Regions from separate parts of the Bradyrhizobium sp. MOS001 genome, predicted to be linked through region 2. Evidence: riboswitches for the same ligand, from Rfam matches in the RefSeq annotation. Region 2 holds a riboswitch; the other holds the start of a gene.
What was found. Region 2 has a riboswitch for glycine ahead of CT676_RS39465 (D-amino acid dehydrogenase). Riboswitches for the same ligand answer to the same signal wherever they lie in the genome.
Positions count from the first base shown of each region.

Region 1: it holds a riboswitch for glycine, as region 2 does, so the genes downstream of both, gcvT (glycine cleavage system aminomethyltransferase GcvT) here and CT676_RS39465 (D-amino acid dehydrogenase) in region 2, are expected to answer to the same signal.

Region 1 is NZ_SPVJ01000019.1:5,313-16,326, reverse strand. Features, by position in the region: gene CT676_RS22755 (DUF3455 domain-containing protein) at 1-117, shown strand, start outside; gene CT676_RS22750 (cyclic nucleotide-gated ion channel) at 122-1,348, opposite strand; gene alaS (alanine--tRNA ligase) at 1,355-4,033, opposite strand; glycine riboswitch at 4,267-4,355, shown strand; gene gcvT (glycine cleavage system aminomethyltransferase GcvT) at 4,518-5,666, shown strand; gene gcvH (glycine cleavage system protein GcvH) at 5,677-6,045, shown strand; gene gcvP (aminomethyl-transferring glycine dehydrogenase) at 6,226-9,093, shown strand; gene CT676_RS22725 (hypothetical protein) at 9,351-10,226, opposite strand; gene recA (recombinase RecA) at 10,321-11,014, opposite strand, start outside.
Region 2 is NZ_SPVJ01000063.1:20,313-31,326, reverse strand. Features, by position in the region: gene CT676_RS39475 (ABC transporter substrate-binding protein) at 1-412, opposite strand, end outside; gene CT676_RS39470 (M20/M25/M40 family metallo-hydrolase) at 680-1,810, shown strand; glycine riboswitch at 1,905-2,008, shown strand; glycine riboswitch at 2,012-2,126, shown strand; gene CT676_RS39465 (D-amino acid dehydrogenase) at 2,194-3,495, shown strand; gene CT676_RS39460 (ABC transporter permease) at 3,677-4,618, shown strand; gene CT676_RS39455 (ABC transporter permease) at 4,639-5,526, shown strand; gene CT676_RS39450 (ABC transporter ATP-binding protein) at 5,541-7,190, shown strand; gene CT676_RS39445 (M81 family metallopeptidase) at 7,404-8,909, shown strand; gene CT676_RS39440 (M20 aminoacylase family protein) at 8,923-10,086, shown strand; gene CT676_RS39435 (amidase) at 10,089-11,014, shown strand, end outside.

The sequences.
Region 1 (11,014 bases), on a different contig from region 2:
ACCACGGTCCAGCGCATCAACACCCACGGCGGCAAGCTCGAGGGTTCTTGCGACAAGGCCGGCGAGTTCAAAAGCGCACCCTACTCGGCCGACTACATTTTCCTGAAGAAGGGCTGACCGCTCAGCGGTCGGTGTCGTCGCGCTCCGCCTGCGCCAATTCTGCCGCCGCAAGATCGCCGGTCTCCTCGAGCCGTGCCTTCGCGGTCTGGTGGACGTGGGCGGCGAGCGTCGGCATGCGCTCGATCAGCGCGTGAAAATCCTGGGCGTCGAGCACGAGCAGCCGCGTCTTGCGTGTCGCGGTCACCGTGCCGCTGCGTTTGGTCTTGTGCAGCAGCGCGATCTCGCCGAAGAACGTGCCGTCGGCGAGCCGCACCTGCTGGCTCGGCAGCGTGATCTCGACCTCGCCGGCAGTGATGAAATACATCGACGAGGCGGTATCGCCACGGCGCACCAATATTTCGCCCTGCTCGATGGTGCGGGCCCGGAGCAACCGCATGATGTCGGCGATCTCCGCGGCCGAAAGATGCGAGAACAGCGGCACCCGCGCCAGCATGCCCCAGGTCACCACGAAATCGCGCCGCCTTACCTCCTCGGCGAAGGCGGTTGAGATGATCGCGACCGGCAGCGCGATCATGGCAAAGCCTGAGATGATCGCGAACACCGAGATGAATTTGCCGAGCGGCGTCACCGGCACGACGTCGCCATAGCCGACGGTGCCGAGCGTCACGATTGCCCACCACATCGCGTCCGGAATGGTGCCGAGCTTGCTGGGCTGCACATCACGCTCGATGGCGTAGAGCAGCGAGGCGAAGGTCAGTACCACGCCGATCAGGATGACGATGCAGCCGATCAGCGCACGCCGCTCGGCATGGATGGCCGCGAGCAGCGAGCGCATCGCCGGCGAATAACGGATCAGCTTGAAGAACGGCAGCACGCCGAGCCCAGCCAGCGTCGCGTGCCGGCCGGTGGCCAGCACGATCGCGGCCGGCAGGAACGCCATGAGGTCGATGATACCGAGCGCGGAGAAGGCATAAGAGAGCCGGTCGGACAGCGCGGAGCCGTTGCGCTGGGTGTGCCCCGCCACGGTCCACAGCCGCGCCAGATATTCGAGCGCGAACACGATGACGGCGAGGACGGCGACCGCGCTGAACAGCGTGTCGAACCGCGCGTCGAGCTCCGGCACCGAGGCGAGGATCATCGCGACCACGTCGAGCACGATGACGCTGATGATCACCTGGATGAAGCGCGACCCGATCGAGTAGGCGAGCGGATCGTGCTCCAGCAATTCGTACAGGCGATCCCTTAGGTTGGGATCGGCCGAGCCACGTCCTCGCGGAACGAGGCGCATGGCCGTTTACGCGCCTGCCATCGCTTTTTCGATCGCCGCGAGCGCCTCGGGCGCCTTGGCGCCATCGGGACCGCCAGCCTGCGCCATGTCGGGCCGGCCGCCGCCGCCCTTGCCGCCGAGCGCCTCGGAGGCGACGCGCACCAGGTTCACGGCATTGAAGCGCGCGGTGAGATCGGCGGTGACGCCGACCACGATCCCGGCCTTGCCGTCCTCGGTGACGCCGACGATGGCGACCACGCCGGAGCCGATCTGCTTCTTGCCGTCGTCCGCAAGGCTCTTGAGATCCTTCATCTCGATGCCCTCGACCGCGCGCGCCATCAGCTTGACGTCGCCGACCTCGCGCACGCCTGCGGCTGCGCCGTTCCCGACGGATGTACCGCCGCCCATCGCGAGCTTCTTGCGGGCGTCGGAGAGCTCGCGCTCGAGCTTCTTGCGCTCCTCCATCAGGGCTGTGATGCGCGCCGGGACGTCGTCGATCGAGGTGCGCAGCTCGTTGGCCGCGGTCTTCGCCAGCGCCATGGTCTCGTTGGCGTGCCTGCGCGCGTAGTTGCCGGTCAGCGCCTCGATGCGGCGCACGCCGGAGGCGACCGCGCTCTCGCCGGTCAGCGTGATCAGGCCGATGTCGCCGGTGCGCTTCACATGGGTGCCGCCGCAGAGCTCGACGGACCAGCCGAGCGCGTTGGTGCCGCGCTCCCGCGCGGTCCGGCCCATCGAGACGACGCGGACCTCGTCGCCATACTTTTCGCCGAACAGCGCGCGCGCGCCGGCCTCGCGCGCTTCATCGACTCCCATCACGCGTGTCGTGACTTCGTCGTTCTCCAGCACCACGTCGTTGGCGATGTCCTCGACGCGGGCAAGCTCTTCCGCCGTGATCGGCTTCGGATGCACGAAGTCGAAACGCAAACGATCCGGCGCGACCATCGAGCCGCGCTGGGCGATGTGGTCGCCGAGCACCTGGCGCAGCGCCTCGTGGATGAGATGCGTTGCCGAATGGTGCGCGCGGATCGAGGAACGCCTGCCGTGATCGACCTCGAGCTGCAGCGCGGTGCCGAGCTTCAGCTCGCCGCTCTCCACGGTGCCGACGTGAACGAAGAGATCGCCGAGCTTCTTCTGCGTGTCGGTGACGCGGAACTTGATGCCGCCCTCGCCGCTGAGCACGCCGGTGTCGCCGACCTGACCGCCTGATTCCGCGTAGAACGGCGTCTGGTTGAGCACGATCGCGCCGGTCTCGCCGGCCTTGAGGCTCGCGGTTTCCTGGCCGTCCTTCACCAGCGCGGAGACCACGCCTTCGGCACTCTCGGTCTCATAGCCGAGGAATTCGGTGGCCCCGAGCTTCTCGCGCAGCGGGAACCAGATCGCTTCGGAAGCCGCCTCGCCCGAACCCTTCCAGGACTCGCGCGCCTTGGCCTTCTGGCGCTCCATCGCGTCGGTGAAGGAGGCCTGGTCGACGCCGATGCCGCGCGATTTCAGTGCGTCCTGGGTCAGGTCGAGCGGGAAACCGTAGGTGTCGTACAGCGTGAAGGCGACGTCGCCGTCAAACATGTCGCCCTTCTTCAGGGACGCGCTCTTCTCGTCGAGGATGGCAAGGCCGCGCACCAGCGTCTTGCGGAAGCGGGTCTCTTCCAGCCGCAGCGTTTCCTCGATCAGATTCTCCGCGCGCATCAGGTCGGGATAGGCCTGGCCCATCTCGCGGACCAGCGCCCAGACCAGGCGATGCATCAGCGGCTCTTTGGCACCCAGCAGCTGCGCATGGCGCATCGCGCGGCGCATGATCCGGCGCAGCACATAGCCGCGGCCCTCGTTGGAGGGCAGCACGCCATCCGCGACCAGGAAGGCCGAGGAACGCAAATGGTCGGCAATGACGCGGAACGAGGCCACGGTCTGCTCATTCGGCCCGGCGCCGAGCGCCGACGACGTCGCATCGATCAGATGGCGGAACAGATCGGTCTCGAACACGCTGTCGACGCCCTGCATGATGCTGGCCATGCGCTCCAGCCCCATGCCGGTGTCGATCGAGGGACGCGGCAGATCCACGCGCTCCTCCTTCGTCACCTGCTCGTATTGCATGAACACGAGATTCCAGAATTCGAGGAAGCGATCGCCATCCTCTTCCGGCGAGCCCGGAGGTCCGCCCCAGATGTGGTCGCCGCGGTCGATGAAGATCTCCGAGCACGGGCCGCACGGCCCGGTGTCGCCCATCGCCCAGAAATTGTCCGAGGTCGGGATGCGGATGATGCGGTCGTCGGAGAAGCCCGCGATCTTCTTCCACAGCCCGGCCGCCTCGTCGTCGGTGTGGTAGACGGTGACGAGCAGCTTGTCCTTCTTGAGCCCGAACTCCCGCGTGATCAGGGTCCAGGCCAGCTCGATCGCGCGCTCCTTGAAATAGTCGCCGAACGAGAAATTGCCGAGCATCTCGAAGAAGGTGAGATGGCGCGCGGTGTAGCCGACATTGTCGAGGTCGTTGTGCTTGCCGCCGGCGCGCACGCATTTCTGCGACGTGGTGGCGCGCTGATAGGGCCGCTTCTCGACGCCGGTGAAGACGTTCTTGAACTGCACCATGCCGGCATTGGTGAACATCAGCGTGGGATCGTTGCGCGGCACCAATGGCGAGGACGACACGATCTCGTGGCCGTTCTCGGCAAAGAAGTTCAGAAAGGTCGACCTGATCTCGTTGACGCCGCTCATGTTCATCCAATCGGGTGTGCTTGGACCCGCGATACGCCATCCAAACCGGGCATTTGGGCTGATATCTGCGGGTCAAAGCGCTTTTAGACAAGGCCAGCTGCGCTGTCCAGAAACTGTGCAAGGAGATCAGTGAGTTGCCGCAGGCGCGCAATCCCGTTTGCAATCCCGTTGAAAGCCGCCAGGTGCGCGTTGACAGGCTTGGCCGGCCTGTGGTCTGTACCCATCTGTATCGTACGGCCACGTCGGGAGAGACCGGCTTTGGTGCCGGCGCCGAAGGAGCAACCGCCCCGGAAACTCTCAGGCAAAAGGACCGCGTGGCTTTGACGACATCTGGAAAGAGGCGCCGACGGGCAAATACCTTTTCATAAGGGTTGGCCCGGACTGCGTCCGCCGACGGGATAATACTCTCAGGCACAGCGACAGATGGGGCTTCGACTGGTGTCCATCGGGGAATCGTCCCCGGGGAACCGCCGAGGGCCCCGTAATGCTTGCGCGCCACGACCAAGATTCCCTCAAACGTACGCCCCTTCACGGGCTTCATGTCTCCCTCGGCGGCAAGATGGTGCCGTTCGCGGGCTATGACATGCCCGTTCAGTACCCCGCGGGCGTCCTGAAAGAGCACCTCCATACCCGTTCCTCCGCCGGCCTGTTCGACGTCTCCCATATGGGCCAGCTCGCGCTCCGGCCGAAGTCGGGCAAGGTCGAGGACGCCGCCCGCGCGCTGGAACGGCTGGTGCCGCAGGATATCGTGGCGATCGCCCCGGGACGGCAGCGCTATGCCCAGTTCACCAATCCGGACGGCGGCATTCTCGACGATCTGATGGTCGCCAATTTCGGCGATCACCTGTTCCTGGTCGTCAACGCCGCCTGCAAGGAAGCGGACGAGGCGCATCTGCGCGCGCATCTCTCGGACGACTGCATCATCGATTCGCTTCAAGACCGCGCCCTGATCGCGCTGCAGGGCCCGAAGGCGGAAGCGGTGCTGGCGAAATTGTGTGCAGAGGCGCCCGCCATGAAGTTCATGGATGCCGGCCCGCACAAGGTCGCCGGCCTCGACTGCTTCGTCTCGCGCTCCGGCTACACCGGCGAGGACGGGTTCGAGATTTCGGTCCCCGCGGCCGATGCCGAGCGCCTCGCCAAAACGCTGCTGGACAATCCCGATGTGATGCCGATCGGCTTAGGGGCCCGCGACAGCCTGCGGCTGGAAGCCGGGCTCTGCCTCTACGGCCACGACATCGACACCGCCACCACGCCGGTCGAGGCCGCGCTGGAATGGTCGGTGCAGAAGAGTCGCCGCAGCGGCGGCGCGCGCACCGGCGGCTTTCCCGGCACTGATGCGATCCTCGCTCATTTCGATAACGGCGCAAGCCGCCGCCGCGTCGGCCTGCGTACGGAAGGCCGCGCGCCGGTGCGCGAGGGCGCGCTGCTGTTTGCGGATGACGCCGGCGGCGAGCCGATCGGAAAGGTCACCTCGGGCGGCTTCGGCCCGAGCCTGAATGCGCCGGTCGCGATGGGCTACGTGCCCACGGCATCGAGCGCGCTCGATACAAAACTGTTCGCCGAGGTGCGCGGCCAGCGGCTGCCGCTCACGGTCGCCGCCATGCCTTTCGTGAAAAACACCTACAAACGCTGAGGACAAGACAATGACCACGACGCTGTACACCTCCGACCACGAATGGCTGGCCATCGACGGCGACGTCGCCACCGTCGGCATCACCGACTACGCGCAGTCCCAGCTCGGCGACGTCGTGTTCGTCGAGCTGCCCAAAGCCGGCCGTGCGCTGAAGAAGGCCGAAGCCGCCGCCGTCGTGGAGTCGGTGAAGGCCGCCTCCGACGTCTACGCGCCTGTTACGGGCGAAGTGCTCGAGACCAACGACGCGCTCGCCGCCGAGCCGGCGCTGGTGAACTCGGACGCGCAAGGCAAGGCGTGGTTCTTCAAGATCAGAATTGCCGACAAGAGCGAGCTCGGCGGCCTCATGGATGAGGCCGCCTACAAGGCACATACGGCGTGAGATGAAGCGAACTCTGACCTCATATTCGGTGTCATCACCCGCCTTGTGCGCACTGCGCACTGGGGCGGGTGATCCAGTACGCCGCGGCTTCTCGGCTCAAGCCGTGACGCCTGCGTTTACTGGATGCCCCGCCTTCGCGGGGCATGACGGCGACAGCGAAATCTAAAGCGAGGACCCATGATGACCGCGCACCGCAAATCCAATGGCGACACCGCCGCCACCTTCGTTCGCCGCCACATCGGCCCGTCGGCGCGCGACGTCACCGCAATGCTGGAGGCCGTCGGCGCCAAGAGCGTGGACGCCCTGATGGCGGAGACGCTGCCGGCCTCGATCCGGCAGACCGCCCCGCTCGACCTCGGCAAGCCCTTGAGCGAGACCGAGGCGATCGCGCACATGGCCGAGCTCGCGCGAGAGAACCAGGTCTTCACCTCGCTGATCGGCCAGGGCTATTCCGGCACGGTTTTGCCCGCGGTGATCCAGCGCAACATTTTGGAGAACCCGGCCTGGTACACGGCCTACACGCCCTACCAGCCCGAGATCAGCCAGGGCCGGCTGGAGGCGCTGCTCAACTTCCAGACCATGATCTGCGACCTCACCGGGCTCGACGTCGCCAACGCCTCGCTGCTCGACGAGGCGACCGCCGCGGCCGAAGCCATGGCGCTCGCCGAGCGCCACTCGCGGGTCGAAGCAAAAGCCTTCTTCGTCGACAAGGACGTGCATCCGCAGACGCTGGCGGTGATGCGCACCCGCGCCGAGCCGCTGGGCTGGACCCTGATCGTCGGTGATCCCCTCGCCGATCTCGACAAGGCCGACGTGGTCGGCGCGCTGCTGCAATATCCGGGCTCCTCGGGCGCCGTGCGCGACCTCAGGCCCGCGATCGCGACGTTGAAGGCCAAGGGCGCGCTCGCGATCGTTGCCGCCGATCTCTTGGCACTGACGCTGCTCGCCTCGCCCGGCGAGTTGGGCGCCGACATCGCGATCGGCTCGGCGCAGCGCTTCGGTGTGCCGATGGGTTATGGCGGGCCGCACGCGGCCTATATGGCGGTGCGCGATGCACTGAAGCGCTCGCTGCCCGGCCGCATCGTCGGCCTCTCCGTGGACTCGCGCGGGATGCCGGCCTATCGCCTCGCGCTGCAGACCCGCGAGCAGCACATCCGCCGCGAGAAGGCGACCTCCAACATCTGCACCGCGCAGGTGCTGCTCGCCGTGATCGCCTCGATGTACGCGGTCTATCACGGCCCCGAGGGTCTCTCGCAGATCGCGCGCAACGTGCATCGCCGCGCCGCCGTGCTCGCAGCGGGCTTGCGCAAGCTCGGCTTTGCGCCGCAGTCGGATAGCTTCTTCGACACGCTCAGCGTGGACGCCGGTGCCAAGCGCGCCGAGATCGTCGCGCGCGCGGCTGCCGAGAAGATCAACCTGAGCGTCGGTGAGACGGCGTTGCGCATCGCGCTCGACGAGACCACAACGCCGGCAACCGTCGAAGCGGTCTGGCGCGCATTCGGCGGCACGCTCACCTATGCCGAGATCGACGCCACCACGCGCGAGGCGCTGCCGGAGTCGCTCAAGCGCACCACCGCCTTCCTCACCCATCCCGTGTTCCACGCGCATCGCTCGGAAACCGAGATGCTGCGCTACATGCGCAAGCTCAGCGATCGCGACCTCGCGCTCGACCGCGCCATGATCCCGCTCGGCTCCTGCACGATGAAGCTGAACGCGACGACCGAGATGATGCCGCTGACCTGGCCGGAGTTCGGGTCCCTGCATCCGTTCGCGCCGCGCGAGCAGGCCAAGGGCTATCACGCGCTGTTCGCGCGGCTGGAAAAATGGCTGTGCGATATCACCGGCTATGACGCGATCTCGCTGCAGCCGAATTCCGGCGCACAGGGCGAATATGCCGGGCTGCTCGCGATCCGCGGCTATCATGCCGCGCGCGGCGAGACGCACCGAAAAATCTGCCTGATCCCCTCCTCCGCCCACGGCACCAACCCGGCCTCGGCCGCGATGGTCGGCATGGACGTGGTGGTGGTCGCTTGCGAGAAGAACGGCGACGTCGACGTCAATGATCTCCGCGCCAAGGCCGAAAAGCACTCGAAAGATCTCGCCGCGGTGATGATCACCTATCCCTCGACGCATGGCGTGTTCGAGGAGCACATCCGCGAGATCTGCGACATCGTCCACGACCATGGCGGCCAGGTGTATCTGGACGGCGCCAACCTCAACGCGCAGGTCGGCCTGTCCCGGCCCGGCGATTACGGCGCCGACGTCAGCCATCTCAACCTGCACAAGACCTTCTGCATCCCGCATGGCGGCGGCGGCCCCGGCATGGGCCCGATCGGCGTGAAGGCGCATCTCGCGCCGTTCCTGCCCGGTCATCCGGCGACGCAAGCCGAAGCACCGGTCGGCCCGGTCTCGGCCGCGCCGTTCGGCTCGGCGTCGATCCTCACCATCTCCTACATCTACATTCTGATGATGGGCGGCGACGGCTTGAAGCGCGCCACCGAGATCGCGATCCTCAACGCCAACTACATTGCCGCGCGCCTCGATGCGCACTTCCCGGTGCTCTACAAGAACGCGAAGGGCCGCGTCGCACATGAGTGCATCGTCGATCCCCGTCCGCTGAAGACGACGAGCGGCGTCACCGTCGACGACATCGCAAAACGCCTGATCGACTACGGCTTCCATGCCCCGACCATGAGTTTTCCGGTGCCGGGCACGCTGATGATCGAGCCGACCGAGTCGGAATCCAAGGCTGAGCTGGATCGCTTCTGCGACGCCATGATCGCGATCCGGAAAGAAATCGCCGAGGTCGAGGCCGGCCGCTTCAAGATCGAGGCCTCGCCTTTGCGTCACGCCCCGCACACCGTGCACGACATCGCGGACGACGATTGGAATCGCGCCTACACCCGCGCCGAAGGCTGCTTCCCCGACGGCGTCTCGCGCACCGACAAATACTGGTGCCCGGTCGGCCGCGTCGACAACGTCTACGGCGACCGCAACCTGGTGTGCTCGTGCCCGCCGGTCAGCGACTACGCGGAAGCGGCGGAGTAAGGGATCGTAGCTTCGTAGGGTGGGCAAAGCGACTTGTCCGCCGTAGCTCGAAGAGCGAAGGCGGAAGCGTGCCCACCACCTTTGTGCGCGTTGGAATAGGGTGGGCACGGCGCTTGCTCGCCTTTGCCCACCCTACGGCCCCGAACGCATATCTAGGGTGCAACGAGCGAATGGTTCTGTCGGTTCCACCGCCAAAGCCGTTCGTTGGTCAGAAGCGTACCACCCCACCAGCGCCGAATCGGGTTTTGACGGCGAAATCAGACCGCTTCCCCAAATTCGGTGAGCGATAGCCGGCTTCGGCGAAAGGCGGCGTTGCGGCCTCGCGCATCGTGCGGGGCCAGCGTCGCGAGTTTCGGATCGAGACCCGTGATCACCGGCATTGGGCCGGACCCAAGCCCTTCGAGCAGCGGGCCCAATTCCCATTGATCGAACACGCGCGTTTGCAGCGGACCGTCTGGTTGAAACAGCTCCTTGGTACGGTTGTGCCCCCGCGCAATCAGGTCGAGAAGCCGCGCTTCCGTCGTACCTAGTCCGGTGATTGGTGATGGCAGTTCTGCCAGCAATTGTTCCATCGCAGGCTTCAGGAAGGGCAGCCTGGGGAAATCCCTGCCGAGCAATCCGAAACAGAGCTCCGGCGTTGGCGCCCGGTAGGCTTCCCAGGCCATGTTGGCGATCTCGAAGTCGCAGTCCGCGACCTCCAATTCCCGCACCATACGATCGCGAAGCTCTGTGCCGTCCGCTCCGCGCAGATCGAAATTGACACGTCGCAATCTCAGACGATCGGTGATCGATGGATGGGACCGCAAATAATCGAGGATCCAGATCAGTTGCAACTGACTATTGGGCTCAGGGTCGAACCACAGCTCGATGAGATCGACGCCATAGGTCTCGCAAAACCAAATCAGGCCTGTCTCTTTGTGCGCGAGACCGGTCTGAGGCAACCGGCCAACAAGATCGGACCAACGCACCTCCGGATCGCCTCTGACATAGCCTCCCGTCAGGTATTGCTCGAGGTGATGCGAGGTAGGCAGTGGCCCCGAAACGAAGCGAAAGATGAACGGCACGACCATGTCGGCGCGATCCGCATGGGCAAGACCGACGCCGGACGAACTGGTCAGGATCACGCGTTTCATCGCGAACGCCCCACAAAACGAAACGGGCACTGACGACGTCGGCAACTCAACGTCCTCAGCGCCCGCTCCTCGCGAAAGTTCTTCGCGTTAGGCCTTACTCGTCCGCCGGCTCCTCGCCGTCGGCGTCACGCTCCGGTGCACCGGCGAGAATCTGCTCGGCGATCAGGCCGGAGTTCTGGCGGATCGAGGTCTCGATCTTGGCGGTGATGTCGGGGTTGGCTTTCAAAAACGCTTTCGAGTTCTCGCGGCCCTGGCCGAGGCGCTGGCTGTCATAGGAGAACCAGGCGCCGGACTTTTCGACGATGCCGGCCTTGACGCCGAGATCGAGGATCTCGCCCATCTTGGAGACGCCCTCGCCGTACATGATGTCGAATTCGACCTGCTTGAAGGGCGGCGCCAGCTTGTTCTTCACCACCTTGACGCGCGTCGTGTTGCCAACCACTTCGTCCCGCTCCTTGATCGCGCCGATGCGGCGGATGTCGAGACGGACGGAGGCATAGAATTTCAGCGCGTTGCCGCCGGTCGTGGTTTCCGGCGAGCCGTACATCACACCGATCTTCATGCGGATCTGGTTGATGAAGATCACCATGGTGTTGGATTTGTTGATGGAGGCCGTCAGCTTGCGCAGCGCCTGGCTCATCAGACGGGCCTGGAGACCCGGCAGCGCGTCGCCCATCTCGCCCTCGAGCTCGGCCTTCGGCACCAGAGCCGCGACCGAATCGACCACCAGCACGTCTACCGCACCCGAGCGCACCAGCGTGTCGCAGATTTCCAGCGCCTGCTCGCCC
Region 2 (11,014 bases):
TAAACTGCATCATCTGCTGGCCCATGCCGTCGACCGCGGCCCAGCGCTTCAGCGAAGCGGCGCAGTCTTCCGCCGTCACCGGCGTACCGTCGTGCCACTTCAGGCCGTCGCGCAGCGTGAAGGTGTAGGTGAGCTTGTCGTCGGAGATCTTCCAGTCCGCCATCTGCGGCTGGATCTTGAAATTCGAGTCCGTCGCGATCAGCGTGTCGTAGACCATGTAGCCATGGTCACGCGTGATGTAGGCGGTGGTGAAAATCGGATCGATGATGCGCAGATCCGAATGCATCACCGCGGTGATGGTCTTGCTGGCGGCGGCAAGTACCGGCGAGGCCATCGCCGTCGAAAGCGCAACGACCGATAGCGCAAGTGTGGAGGCGAACGCGCGACGCCCCCGGCGCATCAAGCTCAACATAAAAGTTTCTCCTGACGTGAAACTGTTCAAAGGCAGGTTATTGGTTGAGCATTCGGTTCGTTCTTTAGGCGAACTAACCTCATGCGATGCCTTTGTCTTTCGAGACTTGCAGACAGTGTTGAGCGCGTCAATCCGGTTTCGCTGCAGCCCCAAGCGGCGCGCCCACGGGCTCCACAAAGATCGGTTTGGCTCTACAACGCTTTCCGCCAGTCCCGTCCGCGCCAATGCAATGCGCGTTCCATCTTTCGAAGCTTGAGAGACATTAAGATGAATCCAGCCAATCTTCCCTTCGATTCCGAGGCGATGCTTGAGGGCCTGCGCACCTGGGTGGAATGCGAGAGCCCGACCTGGGACGCGGGCGCCGTCAACCGCATGCTCGATATCGCAGCGCGGGATATGGCGATCATGGGTGCGACGATCGAACGCATCAGCGGCCGACAGGGCTTTGGCGGCGTGATGCGCGCGCGCTTCCCGCATCCGAAACAGGGCGAGCCGGGCATCCTGATCGCCGGCCACATGGATACCGTCCACCCGGTCGGCACCATCGAGAAGCTGAAATGGCGGCGCGAGGGCAACAAGTGCTACGGCCCCGGCATCTACGACATGAAGGGCGGCAACTATCTCTCGCTGGAAGCGATCCGCCAGCTGGCACGTGCTTCCTTCACCACGCCGCTGCCGATCACCGTGCTGTTTACGCCCGACGAGGAAGTCGGCACGCCCTCGACGCGGGACATCATCGAAGCGGAAGCCGCGCGCAACAAATATGTGCTGGTGCCCGAACCGGGCCGCGCCGACAACGGTGTCACCACCGGACGTTACGCCATCGCGCGTTTCAATCTGGAAGCGACGGGCCGACCGAGCCATGCCGGCGCAACATTGTCGGCCGGACGCTCGGCGATCCGCGAGATGGCGCGGCAGATCCTCGCCATCGACGCGATGACGACGGAGGACTGCACCTTCTCGGTCGGCGTCGTGCACGGCGGACAATGGGTCAATTGCGTTGCCACGACCGCCACCGGCGAGGCGCTGTCCATGGCCAAGCGCCAGGCCGATCTCGACCGCGGCGTCGAGCGGATGCTGGCGCTGTCGGGCACGTCCAATGATGTCACGTTCAAGGTGACGCGCGGCGTCACGCGCCCCGTATGGGAGCCCGATGCCGGCACCATGGCGCTTTATGAAAAGGCGCGCGGCATCGCCAAGTCGCTCGGCACCGATCTGCCGCATGCGAGCTCTGGCGGCGGCTCCGACGGCAACTTTACCGGTGCGATGGGCATCCCGACGCTCGACGGCCTCGGCGTGCGCGGCGGCAACGGCCACACGCTCGAGGAGTTCATCGAGGTCGAGAGCCTGGTTGAACGCGGGCGCCTGATGGCCGGCTTGCTGGCGACGCTCGACTGACGACGCAGCCTTCGCACTGCACAATGCGTTGGCAGTCGCGGTTTAAATTTAGCCTTGTCTAAAAATGAGGCGCATCGTACTGCTCGATTGTCCACGCGACGATGCGGGAGAGATCGCAACGAGAGTTCAGGCTTTCGTTGCGGCGCCGACGGAGCAACCGCCCCGGAAACTCTCAGGCAAAAGGACCGTATCGTCAGGACGATCTGGAGAGAGGCGGCACGGCCAATGTGGTCGTGACGTCCACCGAAGGGGATAGTCCGGAGCTGACCTCGCCGAGGTCCGCAACGGATCAAGCTCTCAGGTAACCGTGACAGATGGGGCGCCGCCAACGGCCTTTGGCCGGCGGTTAGCCGACTCTAACTCACGGGAGCCCCGAACCTGCTATGACCCATATCGCCATCATCGGCGCCGGCATCACCGGCGTAACGACCGCCTATGCCCTGCTCGAACGCGGATACAAGGTGACGGTGCTCGACAAGCACCGCTACGCCGCGATGGAGACGTCCTTCGCCAATGGCGGACAGCTCTCCGCCAGCAATGCCGAAGTCTGGAACAGCACCGCCACGATCCTGAAAGGCCTGCGCTGGATGTTCCGGCGCGATGCGCCGCTGCTGATGAACCCGCGGCCGAACTGGCACAAATATTCGTGGATGAGCGAGTTCGTCGCCAATATCGGCAACTACCGCGCCAACACGGTCCAGACCACCCGGCTCGCGATCGAAGCCCGCAAGCATCTGTTCGAGATCGCGGAGCGCGAAGGCATCGACTTCGATCTCGAACGCCGCGGCATCCTGCACATCTATCACGACAAGAAGGGTTTTGAATCCGGCCTGCAGGTCAATGCGCTATTGAAGGAAGGCGGGCTCGATCGCCGCCCGGTGACGCCGGAGGAGATCCGCGCCATCGAGCCGACGCTGCGCAAGGACTATTTTGGCGGCTTCTACACGCCGTCGGATGCGACCGGCGATATCCACAAGTTCACGCGCGGACTTGCGGAAGCCTGCAAGCGGCGCGGCGCGACCTTTATCCACGAAGCCAACATCGATTCCATTGCCCAGGCAGGTGGCGGCTTTGTCATCGGCTGGGCTGATCTTTCGGCCAGTGACACTGTCGCATCCGCGCGCGGCATGCTGAAGGCTGATGGCGTCGTGGTCTGCGCCGGTGTGGCCAGCCGCCACTTCGCCGCCCTCCTCGACGAGCGCGTCAACGTCTATCCGGTGAAGGGCTATTCGATCACCGTTCAGCTCGACACTGCCGCAAGCCGCAATGCGACGCCGACCGTGAGCCTGCTCGACGAAGCCGCCAAGATCGTCACCAGCCGGCTCGGCGCCGATCGTTTCCGCGTCGCAGGCACCGCCGAATTCAACGACTTCAACCGCGACATCCGCGCCGACCGCGTGCAGCCGCTGGTCGACTGGGTGCGCAGCAACTTCCCCGGCGTCGAAACGTCCAAGGTCGTGCCCTGGGCCGGGCTGCGGCCGATGATGCCGAACATGATGCCCGTGGTGCGCGCAGGACGCATGCCGGGCGTGTTCTTCAACACCGGCCACGGCCATCTCGGCTGGACCTTGTCGGCGGCGACCGCGCAGATGATTGCCGGGACCATCGACGGCTGGCGCGGGCTCAACGCACCGCCGACCGCACCCTCACTCAGGGTTGAGCGCGAGTTCCGCCATGCATCCTGAGTGGCCGATATCGGAGGCTCGGCGGCCTCTTGCGACCGCCCTGCCCTTGGCACACAATTTGCCCCGAAAGGTCGGCTTCTCCGGCCGGCTTTCCAGCCCGAGTGACAGGCGTGCATGATAGACAGAACCGATTCCACGGGGGCCTCTCGGCCCCACAAGTTCCGCAGCCGGAGATAGGTGCATGCTAGGTTATCTCATTCGCCGCGTTCTGGCCGCGGTGCCCGTGATGGGCGTCGTCGCGCTGTTCGTCTTCCTGCTGCTGCGGCTGACGCCGGGTGATCCCGCCGCCATTCTCGCCGGCGATAACGCGACGCCGGAACGGCTGGAACGCATCCGCGACTCGCTCGGCCTCAACGAGCCGCTGATCGTGCAATTCATCACCTGGGTGAACAAGCTGCTGCACGGCGATCTCGGGACGTCGCTGATCTCCAACCTGCCAGTCATGAAGATGATCAGCCAGCGCGTCGAGCCGTCGATCTCGATCGCGCTCTCGACGATCATTCTCGCTGTGATCGTCGCCGTGCCCCTGGGCGTCATCGCGGCGTGGAAGCACGGCACCTGGATCGACCGTTTCGTGATGGGCCTCTCCGTGCTCGGCTTCTCCGTGCCGGTGTTCGTGGTCGGCTATCTCCTGATCGAGGTCTTCGCGATCGACCTGCGCTGGGTGCCGGTGCAGGGCTTCCGCAGCATCTTCAACGGCTTTGGACCGTTCTTCGAGCGCATCATCCTGCCGACCTGCGCGCTCTCCTTCATCTACATTGCGCTGATCGCGCGCATGACGCGTGCGGCGATGCTCGACGTGCTCGGAGAGGACTACGTCCGCACCGCCCGCGCCAAGGGCATCAACGAGGTCGCCGTGATGATGCGCCATGCGCTGCGCAATGCCGCGGTGCCCGTCATCACCGTGATCGGCACCGGCTTTGCGCTGCTGATCTCCGGCGTCGTCGTCACCGAGAGCGTGTTCAACATCCCCGGCATCGGCCGCCTCACGGTGGACGCGGTGTTGGCGCGCGACTACCCAGTCATCCAGGCGATGATCCTGCTGACGTCGCTGATCTATGTCGTCGTCAATCTCCTGATCGACGTCGCCTACACGCTGCTCGATCCCCGGATCCGGTACTAGGGCTAAGGATAACAACAAAAATGTCCGTCGATAGCCTTCCCCAGTCGTCCATTCCGATCACGTCGCCGCTGCGGCCGCGTTTCGGATTCCTCACCTCGACGCCGATCATCGCGGCGGCCACAATCTTGCTCGCGCTGATCGTGCTGGTCTCGATCCTGGCGCCGCTGATCGCGCCGCACGATCCGGTCCAGCTTGCGCCCTCGCAGCGGCTGAAGCCGGCCTCGGCGCAGTTCCTGCTCGGCACCGACGCCTATGGCCGTGACCTCTTGTCGCGCGTGATCTATGGCGGCCGCATCTCGCTCCTGATCGGCATCGGCTCGGCGATCCTGTCGATCGTCATCGGCCTTGCGATCGGCCTGGTCTCCGGCTTCTTCAAGCTGGTCGATGCCGTCCTGATGCGCGTCATGGACGGCCTCATGGCGATGCCGAGCATCCTGCTCGCGATCGCCGTGGTGTCGCTGTCCGGCGCCAGCATCTGGACCGTGCTGGTCGCGATCACCATCCCCGAAATACCTCGCGTGGCACGCCTGGTGCGCTCGGTCGTGCTGTCCGCGCGCGAGGAACCTTACGTCGAGGCTGCGATCTCGGTCGGCTCCAGCCTGCCGAAGATCATGTGGCGCCATCTGATGCCGAACACGATCGCGCCGCTGATCGTCCAGGGCACCTATGTCTGCGCCTCCGCGATCCTGACCGAGGCCATTCTCTCCTTCCTCGGCGCCGGTATCTCGCCGGAGACGCCGACCTGGGGCAACATCATGGCCGAGGGCCGTCAGTATTTTCAGCTCAAGCCGACGCTGATCTTCTGGCCGGGCCTGCTGCTCTCGATCGCCATCCTCAGCATCAATCTGATCGGCGACGCCGCCCGCGACGCCCTCGATCCCCGCATGAAGCAGCGGGAGGGCAAGTGATGACGGATCAAGTGATGACCAACCCAGTTCTCGACATCAACAACCTCGTCGTCTCCATCGGCAAGAAGCCGAAGGGTGCAAACATCATCGACGGGATCTCGATCCAGGTGCATAAGGGCGAGACACTGTGTCTCGTCGGCGAAAGCGGCTCGGGCAAGTCGGTGACCTCGCTCACCACGATGGGCCTGCTGCCGAAGGGCACGCTGGTTCCAACCGGCGGCAGCGTCAAGCTCGTCAGCGAAGAGATTCTCACCGCGACCGATCGCCGCCTGCGCCAGCTCCGCGCGACGCAGATGGCGATGATCTTCCAGGAGCCGATGACCGCGCTCAATCCGGTGGTGCCGGTCGGCCGCCAGATCGACGAAGTCCTGCGCGCCCACACCAATCTCGACGCAAAGGCGCGGAAGAAGCGCATCCTCGACATGATGGAGCAGGTCCGCCTGCCCCAGGTCGAGCGCATCTTTGCCTCCTATCCGCATCGCCTGTCCGGCGGCCAGCGCCAGCGCATCATGATCGCGATGGCGCTGGTGCTAGAGCCGAAGCTGCTCATCGCCGACGAGCCGACCACCGCGCTCGACGTCACCACGCAGAAGCAGATCCTGACGCTGATCCGCGACCTCCAGCGCGATCACGGCACGGCCGTCCTGTTCATCACCCACGACATGGGCGTGGTCGCCGAGATCGCCGACCGCGTCGCTGTGATGCGGCAGGGCCGGCTGGTCGAGACCGGTCCGCTCGAGACCGTGCTGCGCAACCCGACCATGGAGTACACCCGCAATTTGCTTTCTGCGGTGCCGAGCCTGGTGCCGCGCGCGGCGCGGCCCGAGACCAAGGAGCCGGTGGTGCTGGAGGCCAACGAGCTCGGCAAGGTCTATAAGGAACGCGCCTTCTTCGGCAAAGGCCGCGAGGTCGTCGCCGCCGACAAGGTCACGCTGACGCTGCGCAAGGGCCGCACGCTCGGCATCGTCGGCGAGAGCGGCTCGGGCAAGTCCACCGTCGCACGGTGCATCGTGCGCCTGATCGATCCGACCTCCGGCGGCGTGCGCCTTGCCGGCCGCGAGATCGCCGACATCTCGCGCCGCCTGCTCCAGCCGCACCGGCAGAAGATCCAGATCGTGTTCCAGGATCCCTATCGCTCGCTCAACCCGCGCATTACCGTCGGCGAGAGCATCGCGGAAGGCCCGATCAATTACGGCACCTCGCATGCCGATGCGATGAAGCGGGCGCGCGAACTGCTCGAGCTCGTCGGCCTGCCCGCCGACGCAGTGACGCGCTATCCGCACCAGTTCTCCGGCGGTCAGCGCCAGCGCATCGCCATTGCGCGTGCACTCGCGCTCGACCCCGACGTGCTGGTCGCGGACGAAGCGGTGTCGGCACTCGACGTCTCGGTTCAGGCGCAGGTGCTGGAACTGCTCGACGAGATCCAGAACCGGCTCGGCATCGCCATCCTGTTCATCACCCACGATCTGCGCGTCGCAGCCCAGATCTGCGACGAGGTCGTGGTGATGCAGCACGGCCGTGTCGTCGAACAGGGCCTGGCCGCCGAGGTGCTGACGCATCCAAAGGAAGCCTACACCAGGGCGCTGCTGGAGGCCGCACCGGGCCGCGGCTGGGATTTTGCGAACTTCCGACCGGTGTCGGAAGGCGTCGCGGCGACGGCTTAGGTTTGTCCACTCGTCATTGCGAGCGGAGCGAAGCAATCCAGAGTCCCTCTGCGGAGACGGTCTGGATTGCTTCGCTTCGCTCGCAATGACGGTGATCGCGGCAAGTATTCCCAAAACAGCTTAAGGCCATGCATAGCGCGAGTGCGTCCCACCTTGCTCTCGCCGCAGGCACAAGGCTAACGTCGCGCACTTTCAAACGCTGGACCAGAATTAATGACACGTATCGCCGTCGGCGGCTTCCTGCACGAGACCAACACGTTCGCCCCGACGAAGGCGACTTTCGCGGACTTCCAGCATGGCGGCGGCTGGCCGGCCATGACGGAAGGCGCCGACGTATTGAAGGTGATGCGCCGCATCAATGTCGGCCTCGCCGGCTTTGTCGACAGCGCCGAAGCGAATGGCTGGAACCTCATTCCGACGATCGCCTGCGGCGCAAGTCCGTCGGCGCATGTCACCAGGGACGCCTTCGAGCGTATCGTGAAGGTGATGGTCGACGGTATCGCCGCCGCCGGCCCGCTCGATGCCGTCTATCTCGATCTGCATGGCGCGATGGTGACCGAGCATCTCGACGACGGCGAAGGCGAGATCTTGGCTCGCGTGCGCCGCGTCATAGGCAAGGACGTCCCGCTCGTTGCCAGCCTCGACCTGCACGCCAACGTCACGCCCGAGATGATGGAACACGCGGACGCGCTGATCGCCTACCGCACCTATCCGCATGTCGACATGGCCGAGACCGGCCGCGCCTCCGCAAGGCACCTCGCCCTGCTGCTGAAGACGAAGCAGCGCTTTGCAAAGTCGTTTCGCCAATTGCCGTTCCTGATCGCGATCAGCTGGCAATGCACCAATGACTTTCCCACCAAGGGCATCTACGAAAAACTGGCCGCGCTGGAGAGCGACGCCGTTCCGACGCTGTCCTTCGCGCCCGGCTTCCCCGCCGCCGACTTCCGCGACTGCGGCCCGAGCGTGTTCGCCTATGGCAAGACGCAGGCCGATGCCGACCGCGCGGCCGATGCGATCGTCAAACTGATCGAAAGCCACGAGGACGATTTCGACGGCAAAATCTGGTCGCCCGACGATGGCGTGCGCCATGCGATGGAACTCGCCAAGGGCGCGAGCAAGCCGATCATCATCGCAGACACCCAGGACAATCCGGGCGCTGGCGGCGATTCCGACACCACCGGCATGCTGCGCGCACTGGTGCGCAACAAAGCGAGCGCCGCGACCGGCGCGATCTACGATCCGGCCTCTGCCAAGGCCGCGCATGCGGCCGGCGTCGGCGCCACCGTGACGCTGTCGCTCGGCGGCAAGTCCGGCATTCCCGGCGATGAGCCCTATCGCGAGACCTTCATCGTCGAAAAGCTCTCCGACGGCCGCTTCATCGCGCCCGGCCCCTATTACGGTGGCCGCGAGATGGAGATGGGTCCCTCCGCGTGCCTGCGCATCGGGGATGTCCGCGTCGTCGTCTCCTCGCACAAGGCGCAGCTCGCCGATCAGGCGATGTACCGCTATGTCGGCATCGAGCCGACCGCGCAGAAGATTCTGGTCAACAAGAGCTCGGTGCACTTCCGCGCCGATTTCGAGCCGATCGCGGAAAAGCTGATGATCTGCGCCGCGCCCGGCGCGATGCCGGCCGACACAGCCACCCTGCCCTGGACGCGCCTGCGGCCGGGCATCCGCATCAAGCCGAACGGCCCCGTTTTCACGCCCCCATCACGCTAACCGGACAGGACACATGCCCACGATCGACCGCATCGACGGCTTTGCCGACGAACTCACTGCTATCAGGCGCGACCTCCACGCCCATCCCGAGATCGGCTTCGAGGAAGTGCGCACCTCCGGCATCGTCGCCGACAAGCTGAAGAGCTGGGGCATCGAGGTGCACCGCGGTCTCGGCGGCACCGGCGTGATCGGCGTGATCAAGGGCAACGGTTCGGGCAGCAAACGCATCGGCCTGCGCGCCGACATGGACGCACTGCCGATGGAAGAGAACACCAATCTGAAATGGAGTTCGAAAATCCCCGGCCGCTTCCACGGCTGCGGCCATGACGGCCACACCACCATGCTGCTCGGCACCGCGCGCTACCTCGCCGAGACCCGGAATTTCGACGGCACCGTGCACCTGATCTTCCAGCCGGCCGAGGAAGGCCTTGGTGGCGCGCGCGCGATGATCAAGGACGGGCTGTTCGAGAAGTTTCCCTGCGACGAGCTCTACGGCCTGCACAACGCGCCCGACCTCAACCACGGTGAGATCGCGATCCTGCCCGGCCCCGCGATGGCGAGCGCCGACTTCTTCGACCTGCGCATCACCGGCTACGGCGCGCATGGCGCGATGCCCGAACGCTCCAAGGACGCGGTGATCATCGCGACCACGCTGGCGCAGGCGATCCAGACCATCGTCAGCCGCAACGTCGAGCCGCTGCAGGCCGCCGTCATCTCGATCACGCAGATTCACGCCGGTTCCGCCTACAACGTCATCCCTGGCGAGGCCCATCTCTGCGGCACCATCCGCACCTTCTCGGATGAAGTCCGTGCCCTGATCGCCGAACGCATCCGCACGATCTGCGCCGGCATCGCGAGCGCCTATCAGTGCGTGATCGAAGCCGACATCCGCGACACTTTCGGCGTGCTGGTCAACCAGGTCGAGCAGTCCAAGGTGGTCGAGGAGGTCGCGCGCACCGTCGTCAACCCCGCCAACGTGATCACCCGCGCCCAGCCGAAGATGGGCAGCGAGGATTTCGCCGACATGCTGCAAACCATCCCCGGCGCCTATTTCTGGATCGGCCACGACGGCTCGGTGCCCGTGCACAATCCCGGCTTCGTGCTCGACGACAAGATCCTGCCGATCGGCGCCAGCATGTTCGCCCGGATCATCGAAACGCGCATGCCGGTAGGTTAGCAATGCACAAGAAGAGCGTCGAAGAGGCCGTCACCTCGCTGCACGATCTCTCCGCGGTCGATCTGATCGCGGGCTATCGGGCCAAGCAGTTCTCGCCGAGCGAGGTGCTGGAGGACGTGCTTGCGCACGTCGCTGCGTGGGAACCGCATCTCAAGGCGCTCTACGCGTTCGATCCCGACAGCGCGCGCGAGGCCGCGAAGGCCTCGACCGCGCGCTGGAGCGGGGGCGAACCTTCCGGCGCGCTCGACGGCGTGCCTGTGACGGTGAAGGACAACATCGCGACCAAGGGCGTGCCCGTCCCGCTCGGCGCTGCGAGCGTGAAGCTCGTGCCGGCCGAGAAGGACGCCCCGCCCGCTGCGCGCCTGCGCGAGGCCGGTGCGATCATCTTCGCGAAGACCACCATGCCCGATTACGGCATGCTGTCCTCGGGACTCTCCAGCTTCCACGCGCTGGCGCGCAATCCCTGGGATCTCTCCAAGAATCCCGGCGGCTCCAGCGCGGGCGCAGGCGCCGCTGCTGCGGCCGGCTACGGCCCCTTGCATCTCGGCACCGATATCGGCGGCTCGGTCCGCCTGCCTGCGGGCTGGTGCGGCCTCGTCGGCCTGAAACCCAGCTTTGGCCGCGTGCCGATCGACCCGACCTATGTCGGCCGTGTCGCCGGTCCCATGACCCGCACGGTCGACGATTGCGCGCTGATGATGAGCGTGATTGCAAAGCCCGACCGGCGCGACGGCATGAGCCTGCCCGCCGAGCCTCTCAACTGGAAGGGCCTGGAGAAATCCCCGCGCAAACTGCGCATCGGCCTGATGCTCGATGCCGGCGTCGGCCTGCCGGCAGAACGGCCAGTCCGTGATGTTGCAGTGAAAGCCGCAAAGGCGTTCGAATCCGCAGGTAGCGTCGTCACCGAGGTCGACGGCATTTTGACCCG